One region of the Marinobacter adhaerens HP15 genome, then DNA from elsewhere that is predicted to be linked to it. Evidence: predicted binding sites of a transcription regulator. Region 1 holds the regulator's gene; each other region holds the start of a gene.
The links. Region 1 encodes sigma-54, which starts transcription at its own class of promoters, with help from an activator protein. Its sites were predicted from a motif close to ANTGGCATNNANNTTGCTNT; they were not measured.
Positions count from the first base shown of each region.

Region 2: glnK (P-II family nitrogen regulator) is a predicted target of sigma-54. The motif match lies at 1,135-1,154, and genes of this name have one in related genera.
Region 3: flgA (flagellar basal body P-ring formation chaperone FlgA) is a predicted target of sigma-54. The motif match lies at 1,326-1,345, and genes of this name have one in related genera.
Region 4: HP15_RS05040 (sigma 54-interacting transcriptional regulator) is a predicted target of sigma-54. The motif match lies at 1,497-1,516, and genes of this name have one in related genera.

Region 1 is NC_017506.1:2,579,297-2,582,481, reverse strand. It holds gene rapZ (RNase adapter RapZ) at 1-56, opposite strand, end outside; gene ptsN (PTS IIA-like nitrogen regulatory protein PtsN) at 85-555, opposite strand; gene hpf (ribosome hibernation promoting factor) at 643-951, opposite strand; gene HP15_RS12190 (RNA polymerase factor sigma-54) at 1,052-2,572, opposite strand; gene lptB (LPS export ABC transporter ATP-binding protein) at 2,729-3,185, opposite strand, start outside.
Region 2 is NC_017506.1:265,796-268,980, reverse strand. It holds gene HP15_RS01330 (YifB family Mg chelatase-like AAA ATPase) at 1-564, opposite strand, end outside; gene HP15_RS01325 (accessory factor UbiK family protein) at 628-882, opposite strand; gene glnK (P-II family nitrogen regulator) at 1,264-1,602, shown strand; gene HP15_RS01315 (ammonium transporter) at 1,677-2,960, shown strand; gene speE (polyamine aminopropyltransferase) at 3,026-3,185, opposite strand, start outside.
Region 3 is NC_017506.1:1,628,868-1,632,052, forward strand. It holds gene flgM (flagellar biosynthesis anti-sigma factor FlgM) at 1-310, opposite strand, end outside; gene flgA (flagellar basal body P-ring formation chaperone FlgA) at 484-1,185, opposite strand; gene HP15_RS07750 (chemotaxis protein CheV) at 1,374-2,303, shown strand; gene HP15_RS07755 (CheR family methyltransferase) at 2,341-3,168, shown strand; gene HP15_RS07760 (MFS transporter) at 3,172-3,185, shown strand, end outside.
Region 4 is NC_017506.1:1,023,132-1,026,316, forward strand. It holds gene HP15_RS05040 (sigma 54-interacting transcriptional regulator) at 1-1,466, opposite strand, end outside; gene HP15_RS05045 (ABC transporter substrate-binding protein) at 1,779-3,185, shown strand, end outside.

The sequences.
Region 1 (3,185 bases):
TGAAGTGCGGTACTCTTGCCCGAACCGGACCTGCCACTGACGATAATCAGCTTCATGACCACCTTACCTCCACTGCAGTGAATATCAGCCGCCTGAGGCGGTCATGCGCTGGTACAGCGTGCTGGCGTCCTCGCATTGCCGGAGGCGATCACAGAATGACCGCTCGTTGAACTTCTCCGCCAGTTGGCTCAGCAGCTCAAGGTGCTCGCTCGTCGCCTCTTTTGGCACAATCAGGGCAAAGATCAGATCGACTGGCTGATTGTCGATAGCATCGAACTCCACGCTTTCTTCAAGCGTCATCAGCACACCCACCACGTGGTCCAGTCCTTCCAGGCGGCAGTGGGGAATGGCAATTCCCTGGCCAATGCCGGTGCTGCCCAGGCGCTCACGGGAAATCAGGTTGTTGAAGAGCTGGGTCTCGCTGAGCGTGTTGTCCTGATGGTTTATTTGCTCGGCAATAAACTCCAGGGCCCGTTTCTTGCTGGACGCAGCTACCCTGCAGAGGGTGAGCTCCGGCGCAAGAATGTTGTCTATGGTCAGGGATGTGTCGCTCATGGATCGACTGCATTTCCGTTAAAAAAAAGGCTGCGACACGTTACTCATGTCGCAGCTCGATTAGATGAAGTGCATGAAAACAGCGCGTTAGCGAGAGCCGTTTCCGTGCATCCGTTCTACATTCTTTTCCTTGTGCTTGAGGATCTGACGGTCGAGCTTGTCGATAAGGGCATCAATGGCCGCGTACATATCCTCGTTTTCTGCCTTTGCGTGAATCTCACCACCTACCACGTGCAATGTGGCTTCCGCAATCTGGCGCACCTTTTCCACTTCCAGAGTCACCTGGCAGTTACTGATGTGGTCAAAGTGACGCTCGAGCTTCTCGAACTTCTCTGAAACGTAATCCTTCAGTGCGGGAGTCAGTTCTACGTGATGGCCTGAAATGTTGAGTTGCATAGGCGTCTCCTGTTGTCATCATGCCGGCTCCCGGGAGCCGGTCTGGGTGCTGGCGCATTGTGCGCCGGCGAATACAGTGTTGAGTCCCGTCCCGGGGTATTCAGACCAGCCGCTTGCGTTCGTTGGACGGCGGAATGTGCATGGCCTCCCGGTACTTGGCAACGGTGCGTCGCGCAACCTTGATACCCTGTTCCCCTAGCATGGCTGCAATTTTACTGTCGCTCAACGGCTTTTTGGGTGTTTCGGCGGCAATCAGCTTCTTGATCATCGCGCGTATGGCCGTGGAAGAGCATTCTCCGCCCTCATCAGTGCTGACATGGCTGGAGAAGAAATATTTCAGTTCGAAAATACCCCTGGGGGTATGCATGTATTTCTGAGTGGTTACCCGTGAAATCGTTGATTCATGCATTTCCACCGCCTGGGCAATGTCCGAGAGAATCAACGGCTTCATTGCTTCCTCGCCGTAATCCAGGAAACCCTGCTGGTGCTCGACAATACGGGTCGCTACTTTCAGCAGGGTCTCATTGCGGCTCTGCAGGCTCTTGATAAACCACTTGGCCTCCTGCAACTGATCGCGGAGGTAGGTGTTGTCTGCACTGCTGTCTGCACGCCTTATAAGTGAAGCATAGCTGGCATTTACCCGGATGCGCGGTGCAATTTCCGGATTCAGCTCAACACGCCAGCGGCCATTGTGCTTGCGAACGATGACATCCGGAATCACGTAGTCGGGCTCGGCGCGATCAATCACGTCGCCCGGGCGCGGATTGAGGCCGGTAATCAACGCCAGGACTTCCCTGAGTTGATCTTCCTTCAGGCGGCTGCGACGCAATAGCTGGGCGTAGTCCCGGTTGCCCAGCAGGTTGATGTAGTGGGTGATCACCAGGCGTGCCTGGGCGAGCCAGGGTGTGTCCGGCGGCAGCTGGTTAAGCTGTATCAGCAGGCATTCCTGCAAATCCCGGGCAAACACGCCAGGGGGATCGAAGTGCTGGAGGCGATGCAGGACGGCTTCCACTTCATCCAGTTCAAGGGGGTCTTCTTCGTTCTCGTCCAGCAGCCCGGCGTGGATTTCTTCCAGGGGGCTGGTGAGATAGCCCCGCTCGTCCACGGCGTCCATCAGGGCGTGGGCAATGGCCTGGTCCCGCTCACTCAGGGGAGTCAGGTTGAGCTGCCATTCCAGGTGATCCTGAAGGGTCTCGGTGGGCGAGTTGCGGGTCTCGAAATCGTGATCGTTTTCATCGTCGTTGCGGGCTGCCGGGGCAGGGGCGGACTGGTAGATGTCATCCCAGGCCGTGTCGACCGGCAGATCGTCCGGAATGTTATCCGGAATCTCGTTTTCCGACGACCAGTCCGGGCCGTTCTCGGATTCGTCCCAGTCGCTGGACGGTTCCGGCGTGGTCTCGGCAGCAGACTCGGCCGCATTGGCCTCGCGCTCGTCACTCTCGGTGGACGTGTCGGTCTGATCGTCGTCCTCGGATGTCTCCAGCATGGGGTTGGATTCCAGTGCCTGCTGGATTTCCTGTTGGAGGTCGAGGGTAGATAGCTGGAGAAGCCGGATCGCCTGTTGCAGCTGGGGTGTCATGGTCAGGCTCTGACCCAGCTTTAACTGTAAGGAGGCTTTCATAACCATGGTTCAGGATCCGTCACTCATCAGCGCTTTGTGTCATAGGTCTTGAAAAAATCTTTATATGCCGGTTACTTGCCGCGGTTTTCTTTACCCTAGCAAGTTCTTTGCCGAGTTTACTTGCTACAGATCATCAAAACAATGAGCCATTCACTGTCACAGCCTGAATTCGTCCCCGAGGTAGACTTCCTTGACCTGTTGATTGGCCAGGATCGCATCGGCATTGCCGGAGGCGATGATGTGCCCGCCGGAAACAATGTACGCGTTCTCGCAGATATCGAGAGTCTCGCGCACGTTATGGTCGGTGATCAGCACGCCAATCCCTTTGTCCCGCAGATGCCGGATAATGTGTTTGATGTCGCTGACGGATATAGGGTCAACACCGGCGAAGGGCTCATCCAGCAGGATGAAAGCCGGCTCCATGGCCAGAGCCCGGGCAATTTCCACCCTTCGCCGCTCACCACCGGACAGGGCCATACCAACGCTGTCCCGTATATGGGTGATGTGGAATTCCTCCAGCAGCTCCTCGAGCTTTTTCTGCCGGTCTGCCTTGCTCAGGCCCTGCCGCGTCTCAAGGATCGCCATGATGTTGTCGCGCACAGACAGTTTGCGG
Region 2 (3,185 bases), 2.1 Mb from region 1:
ACGGTTGCCGCCCGGGGCTTCGTCCAGGGGAGAGCTGGGCACCGGCACAAGACGGGCACGACCACTCAGATATTCGCACACGGTCAGCAGGTGGCCGGCGGCCAGAAGGTCACCCTGGCTTGCCAGTGCCGCTTCCTCGGAGTTGGCATGGGGGACCAGCAAGGCCCGACCATCCTCCCGGGCGGCCAACACGGCCGGCAGAACACCTTTCAGAGGGCGCAGTGCACCATCAAGGGACAATTCGCCAACGAATTCGCAGTCGGAAAGGCTGTCGACAGGGATCTGACCAGACGCCGCCAGAATGCCCAGAGCGATGGGCAGATCGAACCGGCCACCCTCTTTTGGCAGATCAGCGGGGGCGAGATTGATGGTAATTCTTCGGGCGGGAAATTCGAAACCGGCGTTAAGAAGCGCGCTTCGGACGCGCTCCTTGCTCTCCCTTACACCGGTTTCCGGCAACCCCACGATCGAGAGCGCGGGCAAGCCACCCGAGAGATGGACTTCAACGGTAACGGCAGGCGCAGACACGCCAATGGCGGCGCGGGAATGAACAATAGCAAGCATGACAACCATCCATGGTAATAACCGGAACTGCTTGCCCGGCATCCTGCCGGGCGCGTCCGGGATTTATTGTTTCTGCAGGGAATTTTCCAGCTCGGCCACCCGCTTCTCAAGCGCGTCGACCTTTTCACGGGTCTTCAGCAGGACTGCCTGCTGGGCGTCAAACTCCTCCCGGGTTACCAACTCCAGGCGAGACAGAACAGCCATCACGGTGGCCCGGGCCTGGGTTTCAAAATCTTCCCGTGCAGCGCGGGCCATGTCGGGAACAAACTGGCCGAACTGGCCCTGCAGCTGGGAAAAAATATCCTGTGGACCTTTCACACGTCACCTCACAAATTCCTGAAATATCCGGCTTCGACTAAAAGACAGGGCCGGTTGCCGGTTAGCGGGAGTGTATCACACCGCAGCCCCTGCCATACTGTAGGTGGTCGACCCTATAATAAGTGGCGAAGGGCCAGGGAGCCCGCTCCAAATTGGCTCACTGGCCGGCTACCCGCTCTATTTTGGTGCACAAGTTTGCGCCATTCTGGTACGCGGATATCGTAGCCTTTTGTTTTTTAAATATTTTTTTGCGTTGGCATACACGATGCTAAAGCTCTCGTACGCAATCCGCACAATTGGTGTGCGAGGTGGCAGCATCCCGAACTCAACAACCGGCCGACGGGCCCTCACTGTTGAGACGGCTTTACCAAGGAGAAAGCAATGAAACTTGTGACAGCGATCATCAAGCCTTTCAAATTGGATGATGTCCGTGAGGCACTATCCGAGATTGGCGTACAAGGCGTAACCGTCACTGAAGTCAAAGGCTTCGGTCGGCAAAAAGGCCACACAGAACTCTATCGTGGCGCGGAATACGTGGTGGATTTCCTGCCCAAGGTGAAGGTGGAAGTTGCTATCGGCGACAACCTTCTGGACCAGGTTATCGAGTCCATCACCAAGGCGGCCAACACCGGCAAAATCGGTGACGGCAAGATCTTCGTGACTGAACTGGCTCAAGCCATCCGGATCCGGACTGGCGAAACCGGCGAAGAAGCGGTCTGAACCAGCTCTGATTTTTCGATCAGCCAACGCAAAAAAATTTTATAACCTGAAAAGCCTCGTGCGGAGGGCTTCATATGGAAAGCAATCTTAATCACATTTTTGAACTCCAGTATGCGCTGGATACCTTTTACTTCCTGATTTGCGGTGCTCTGGTCATGTGGATGGCCGCTGGCTTTGCCATGCTGGAAGCCGGCCTGGTGCGTGCCAAGAACACCACCGAAATCCTGACCAAGAACGTGGCCCTGTTTGCGGTCGCCTGTACCATGTACCTGATTGTCGGCTACGACATCATGTACGACGGCGGTATCTTCCTGAGCGGTGTAACAACTGTTGCCGAGATGGACGACGCAGCGATTGCGGGCGTTATTGCAGCCTCCACTGAAGCCGGCTTCGGCGACATGGGCGAATACAGCGGCGCTTCTGACTTCTTCTTCCAGGTTGTCTTCGTTGCAACCGCCATGTCCATCGTCTCCGGTGCTGTGGCTGAGCGTATGAAACTCTGGGCCTTCCTGGGCTTCGCCGTTGTTATGTGTGGTTTCATCTACCCGATGCAGGGTTCCTGGACCTGGAACGGCGACGCGGTATTCGGCATGTACGAGCTGAGCTACAGCGACTACGCCGGTTCCGGTATCGTTCACATGGCCGGTGCAGCAGCAGCCCTGGCGGGTGTGATCCTGCTCGGTGCCCGTAAGGGTAAATACGGCGCCAAAGGTGAAATCCGCGCCTTCCCGGGTGCCAACCTGCCCCTGGCAACGCTTGGTACCTTCATCCTGTGGATGGGCTGGTTCGGCTTTAACGGTGGCTCAACCCTGAAGCTGGGTGGCATCGGTGTCGCCAACGAAGTGGCCAACGTGTTCCTGAACACCAACGCGGCTGCAGCCGGCGGTCTGATCGCTGCCCTGATCGTGGCACGCCTGATGTTCGGCAAGGCTGACCTGACCATGGCCCTGAACGGCGCTCTGGCTGGCCTGGTTGCGATCACTGCAGAACCGGCGGATCCGTCTCCCCTGCTGGCCACCATCATCGGTGCCATCGGTGGCACCCTGGTTGTGTTCTCCATCGTAACCATGGACAAGCTGCGCATTGACGACCCGGTCGGTGCCATCTCTGTTCACGGTGTGGTCGGTATCTGGGGTATCTTTGCGGTCCTCCTGTCCGACGCAGACGCTACCTTCATGGGCCAGCTGGTCGGCATGCTCACCATCTTCATCTGGGTATTCGTCACCAGCCTGATCGTCTGGGGCATCCTGAAAGCCGTCATGGGCATCAGGGTCTCGGAAGAAGAAGAGTACGAAGGTGTGGATCTGTCCGAGTGTGGTATGGAAGCCTATCCGGAGTTCGTCAGCGGCAAGCAGTAATCGCTGACAGTGCAAGTAAAAAGGGGCGCCAGTTGGCGCCCCTTTTTTTGTATGTCCGATCTTGCCTAGCCTTCTGTCGGTCTCACCTCATCCTCAAGCGCGTCGACCATGAACTGAGGCATTGCCAGCGCACCCCGATGAACACCGGCATTGTAGTAGCGGGTTACGAACGGGCGATTGTTGGCATCTTCCTCTCGGAAATACTTGATCGGATTCTCCTTGCTC
Region 3 (3,185 bases), 950 kb from region 1:
CATCCATCTCAAGCATTTTCTGGGCCAGCTTCTCGGCGTCAATCTTGTACGTGCCATTTTCGAGGGCGGAACGGATCTGCTCGATGCGGTCGTCATCCATTTCCGGATAATCGCCCAGCTTTTGTTCGAGCTGCTTCAGATTCTTGGCCTGATTGCTCAGGCTAACGTTCTCACCACGGGCCCCCTGGGCCTGTGTCTTCGCCTGTTCGTTGGATGCCGGCTGGGTATTCTGTGCGCCGGAGCTTTTGTCGGCCGTAGTTCTCTGGGTGTTGACCTGGCCGGGGCCAATTCCATTTAAGTCAACTGACATATCTGTACCTGCTTGCCTGTCGCGCCACGAATGCGGCGCTTACTCGAGTTTATGTCTTCTTAACGGCGGCGCCGCGAAAACCTTTAGTACTTTTTAGCACTTTTTTCATCTGCTTTTACGACCGGTTTTGCGGCATTCACTTGCCGCTCCGGCAAGCCTCTGCCGCACGCGGCTCACATCGGAATCTCCACGTGGCCCGGCGCGACAACGCTGGCTCTTATCGTGCGCGATGAGCGCAGATTCTCAACCAGAACCTGTTCGCCAACGCTGGCGCTTGCCAGGGCTTTGCCCCGGGAACGTACTGAAAATCCACCGGTTTTGGCGGTGATGATAACATGATCGCCTCGTTCGACCGCATTCGGGGCCGAAAGCATGTCTGGTGTAACGAGCGATCCGGCATTCACTGCGCGCCGCACTTCCATGCCAATCGCCTGCTTCGAGTCCGTAATCACGCCACGTCTGGATGAATTGATTTCAACAGACTGCTTTGCAAGCAGCCCTTCGGTTATTCGCTCTCCACGCGTGAGTGGCCTCGCTGCTACCAGGGCTGGCCCATGGATAGAGACTGAAGCGGTAACAAACATTCGCCATGGGCGGGTTCCTTCGCAGGCTACCTGCAACGACGGGCTGGTGCTTTTCCATGGGTCACCGCTGAACTCTACACTCAAAGGCTTTTCGCACTCGGCGAGAGCGAGGCGGCTGTCGATGGAACCGGGTTCGAAGGAAACGGTGTAGCCATGCTCGGCCTGTTCAGACGCAAAGCTGTCCAGAAACGCCAGGGTTGCTTTCTGAATCTGTTCAGCCGTCGTTCCAGCAAGGAGCGGCGTGCTCAGGCCAGACATTAGCAGTAGTAGGGCGAAATTCGTGATGCGCATACGTATCAGTTTGTCCTATGCTGTCAACAACAGGGCAGAAAAGCCCGAATCAGGCTAAGGATTCGGTAAAAGTGGCCGTTAAATGGGCTGACCCACCCCTGATATGACGGGTTTCCGTCGATCAGGCTATTATTCAGTGAACAGCAAGATATATGCCGTTGTAATTCCGGCAAGCCAGGAGAATCGAAATGGCAGGGGTTTTGGACAGTGTCAACCAGCGCACTCAGATGGTCGGAAAGAACCGCCTTGAGCTGCTTCTTTTCCGTCTCAGAGGGCGCCAGATCTACGGGATCAACGTGTTCAAGGTGAAAGAGGTTCTGCAGTGTCCGAAGCTGTTCTCCCTGCCCAACAGTCGGCCGGTCGTTCGAGGCGTAGCCCATAGCCGGGGTGAGACTATCCCCATTATCGATCTGAGCATGGCAATCGGTCTGCCGGGTATCCCGCAAGACGAGCTCTCCACCAGCTTCGTCATCATCACTGAATACAATCGCAAAACGCAGGGTTTCCTGGTGAGCGGCGTCGAGCGAATCATGAACATGAACTGGGAAGAAATCCTGCCTCCACCCAAAGGGGCCGGCAAGGATGTCTATCTTACCGCTGTCACGAAAATTGATGATAAGCTTATTGAAATCATTGATGTAGAGAAGATTCTTTCAGAAGTTTCTCCGCTCGGGGAGGACGTAACCGAAGCCGTTCTGAGCAAGAGCGCGGACCGGGTGCCGGGGCATCTGCCCGTGCTGGTGGTCGATGATTCGTCCGTGGCCCGGCGCCAGATACAGCGGTGTCTCACCGCAATTGGCATGGAAGTGGTGCTGAAAAACGACGGCAAGCAGGCTATTGAACATCTGAAGGAAATCACTGCGGACGGTTCCCGGGCCAAGGATCACTTCTCTCTGATCATCTCGGACGTGGAGATGCCTGAAATGGATGGCTACACCCTCGTCACCAAGGTGAAAGAGGACCCGGCGCTTTCGGATATGTTTGTTATGCTTCACACCTCACTCAGCGGTGTGTTCAACCAGGCCATGGTAAAGAAGGTCGGGGCCGACGACTTTATGGCAAAGTTCAGTCCGGACGAGCTGGCAGAGCGGGTGATGGAAATCATCGACCAGGGTTGATGGAGCCGCTCAAAGATTCACTCAGAACAGAGACCCAATGAAAGCGGAAATAACGCCACAGGAATATGAAGCCTTCAAATCGTTCCTGCAGGACGCCTGTGGGATTTTACTGGGCGATAATAAACAGTACCTGGTCAAAAGCCGGTTGCGCAGGATTCTTGAAGAGAACAGCCTGAATACCCTGGGTGAACTGCTCGAGCGTCTTAAGCGCCCCGGGCGGGGCGGCCTGAAAGAGACTGTCATCGATGCGATGACAACCAATGAAACCCTGTGGTTCCGTGACAATCACCCTTTCCGGATTCTTCAGGAGAAACTGCTTCCCGAATTCGCAGAGCGCAACTCGATGCAGCCTTTGCGTATCTGGTCTGCGGCCTGCTCAACCGGCCAGGAGCCGTATTCGATTGCCATGATCGTCGAGGAGTTTCGGCGGGCGAGGCCCGGGAAGCTGCGGGATGTAAAGATCACCGCGACGGATATCTCCAAAAGCGTTCTTGATGTGGCTCGCAAGGGCGAGTATGAAATGCTTGCTATTGGTCGGGGGCTCTCGCCAGAGCGCCAGAAGCAGTTTTTCACGCCGTCCCTGAACGGTGGCTGGCAGATCAAACCCCAGATCAAGAGCATGGTGGAGTTCAAGGAGTTGAACCTGCTTGAGCGTTATATGCTGGGCAAGTTCGATATTGTGATGTGCCGGAACGTTCTGATCTATTTTTCGGCGGACCTGAAAAAGGACATTCTCACCCGGATGCACGCCACCCTGAACCCGGGCGGCTATCTGGTTCTTGGTGCCTCGGAATCGCTCAACGGCTTGCCCCATCTCTACGAGATGGTGCAGTGCCACCCCGGAATCATCTACAGGAAAAAATAATCCATGCCCCTCAATGT
Region 4 (3,185 bases), 1.6 Mb from region 1:
AGGCGCCGGCGCAAAGGCACGGACTCGATGGGGAACACGTTCAGGCGAAAATAGAGATCTTCCCGGAACGTTTTCTCCTGGACTTCCGATTTCAGGTCCCGGTTGGTGGCGGCAATCACACGAACATCCACCGCCCGGGTGTTGTTTTCGCCCACACGCTCGAATTGCTGATCCTGCAGCACCCGGAGCAGTTTGCCCTGAAGTTCCAGCGGGATTTCACCCACTTCGTCCAGGAAGAGCGTGCCGCCATCGGCCAGTTCAAACCGGCCCACGCGGTCGCTGACGGCACCGGTGAAGGCGCCCTTGATGTGGCCGAAGAACTCGCTCTCGAACAGATCCTTGGGGATGGCCGCACAGTTCACCCGAATTAGCGGGCGGTCTCTGCGGCTGCTGGACTGGTGGATGGCACGGGCGATCAGCTCCTTGCCTGTGCCGGATTCACCGGTGATCAGCACGTTGGCATCGGTGGGCGCCACCATGCCGATCCGTCGCACGATGGCTTTGATTGCCTCGCTCTGGCCAAAGATTTCGTGGAAATGATACTCGGCGCTGAGCTCCTCCTGTAAATAGGCATTCTCCATTTCCAGCCGGTGTTTGAGGGTCTCCACTTCCTCCAGCGCTTTCTGCAGCTCCTTCTGGGCCTCCTGCCGTGCCGATATGTCCCGGAATACCACCACTGCGCCTACCGGATGCCCGTTATCCAGAATCGGCGTGCTGGTGTATTCCACCGGGAAGCCGCTGCCATCCTTGCGCCAGAACCAGTCTTCGCCCACGCGCTTCACGCTGGCATCGCGGAAGGCGGCGTAGATCGGGCAGTCCTTGAGTGGGTAAAGGCTGCCATCGGCATGGGAGTGGTGCACCACGCGATGCAGAACCCGACCCATAAGCTCGTCAATTCGCCATCCCAGCATGCGCTCGGCGGCGGGGTTTGCGAAGGTGCCGCGCCCCTCGGCATCCACCCCGTAGATGCCTTCCCCGACAGCATGAAGAATCAGCTGGTTTTCCCGCTCCATGTCCTTGAACAGCTCTTCCACCCGCCGCCATTCAAGCAGGCCGCCCCGATGGTAGTGGTTGGCATCGTGGCGTTCCCGAAGGGTTCGCAGCTGCCGTCTGTCCCTCAGTAACAGCAGCACATTCTGGGTTTCCGCCTCGCCAACTCTGGATGAGGAGATCTCCAGTTCCACGGTATGGCCGTCCCGGTGCTGGAGAAAGAAGTCGCGGCTCCAGCCGTGGCTGCGAAAGAGGGTTTCCTCGGTGAAGGCAATCAGTTGGGGGCGCTGGTCGGTGAACAGGTGGGTGCATGGCGTTCCGACGAGGGATTGCCGGTCGGAGCCGATCATTCGGCCCATGGCGCTGTTGGCGGACAGAATCAGGTCCCTGCCTGCATCTACCAGCAGGGCAGCCTCTGGCAGGTGGTCGATCCAGTTTCCGGTAAGTTCCGGGGCATTGATGGCTTCTGTAATCATGGCGATGTCCTGGGGTCAGTCCGGGAAAACAAAACAAACCCTGTGCCAACTACGAAAAATCGCAGTTAAGACTACGAGAAATCGTGTATTACGAAAGTTCGTAGTCGTTCCGTTTGCAGGTGTTTTAATTTTATTTAAATAAAAACAGTCAGTTAAAAAATAACCGGACTTGGCACAAACCGTGCGATAGCTCTCTCAGAACGCGGAGCCGACCCGACCATTTTCAGCCTCGGGCCCGAGCCGCACCTTTGTTGCACCGTGAGAGTGCAGAAATAACCCAAAACTTAGGTCCCAAACCCAGGAGAGTGCGCCATGACTACGAAAAGCCTTGGAAACCCGTTCGACGGTGACAAGTCCCTGATTCATGCCAAGACCTGCGGCTGCCCCGAGTGCAAACCCGGCGACAGCACCCCGTCGATTTCCCTCGATCTAAAGCCCTCTACCGGCCAGCAGGCAGTTGCTGACGAGCATCTGGATTCAGAAGCGATGATGGATCGCGCCATCGAGGGCGCGGTGGTGCGCTCGGTGTTTGGTCACAACGAACACAGCCGGCGCGCCTTCATGAAAATGATGGGCGCGGGCACCGCGGCGGCGGTTCTGGGCAGCGTGTTCCCGATGGAGAAGGCCAAGGCCGCAGTGAAGGAGTCGCTGGGCAAGCTCGAGAAGACCAAGCTGAACGTTGGTTTTGTGCCGATCACCTGCGCCACGCCTATCATCATGGCCCACCCGATGGGCTTTTATGAGCGTTACGGCCTGGATGTGACCGTTACCAAGACCGCAGGTTGGGCGGTGGCCCGGGACAAGTCCCTGGCCGGCGAATACGACGCCTCACATATGCTTACTCCGATGCCCCTGGCCATGACCATGGGCGCGGGCTCCACACCGGAGCCGTTCATCATGCCGGCCGTTGAGAACATCAATGGCCAGGCCATCGTGCTGCACGTCGACCACAAGGACAAGCGCGACCCGAAACAGTGGAAAGGCTTCAAGTTTGGCGTGCCGTTCGAGTACTCCATGCACAACTTCCTGTTGCGTTACTACCTGGCCGAGAACGGTATCGACCCGGACAAAGATGTGCAGATCCGAGTGGTCCCGCCACCCGAGATGGTTGCCAACCTCCGCGCCGGTAACCTGGATGGCTACCTGTCACCGGATCCGTTCAACCAGCGTGCTGTTTGGGAGAAGGTGGGCTTCATCCACATGCTGACCAAGGACATCTGGGAAGGCCACCCTTGCTGCGCCTTTGCCTGCAGCAAGCAGTTCGCGACCCAGAACCCGAACACCTACGGCGCCCTGTTGCGCGCCATCATCGACGCGACGCAGTACTCCAACAATCCGGATAACCGTAAGGAAATCTCCGAAGCTATCGCACCGAAGAACTACCTGAACCAGCCGGTACCGGTGATTCAGCAGGTGCTGACCGGCTACTACGCCGATGGCCTTGGCGAGGTAAAAGACGTGCCGGACCGCATCGACTTCGACCCGTTCCCGTGGCACTCCATGGGCGTGTGGATCCTCACCCAGATGAAGCGCTGGGGTTATATCGAGGGTGATGTGGACTACAAAGGCATTGCCGAGCAGGTCTACCTGGCGAGCGAGACCGGCAAGATCATGGAAGAACTGGGTTACACCGCTCCGGACAAGACCTACAAGACCCACACCATCATGGGCAAGACGTTCGATTCTGATCGTGCCGAAGAATACGCACGCAGCTTCGAC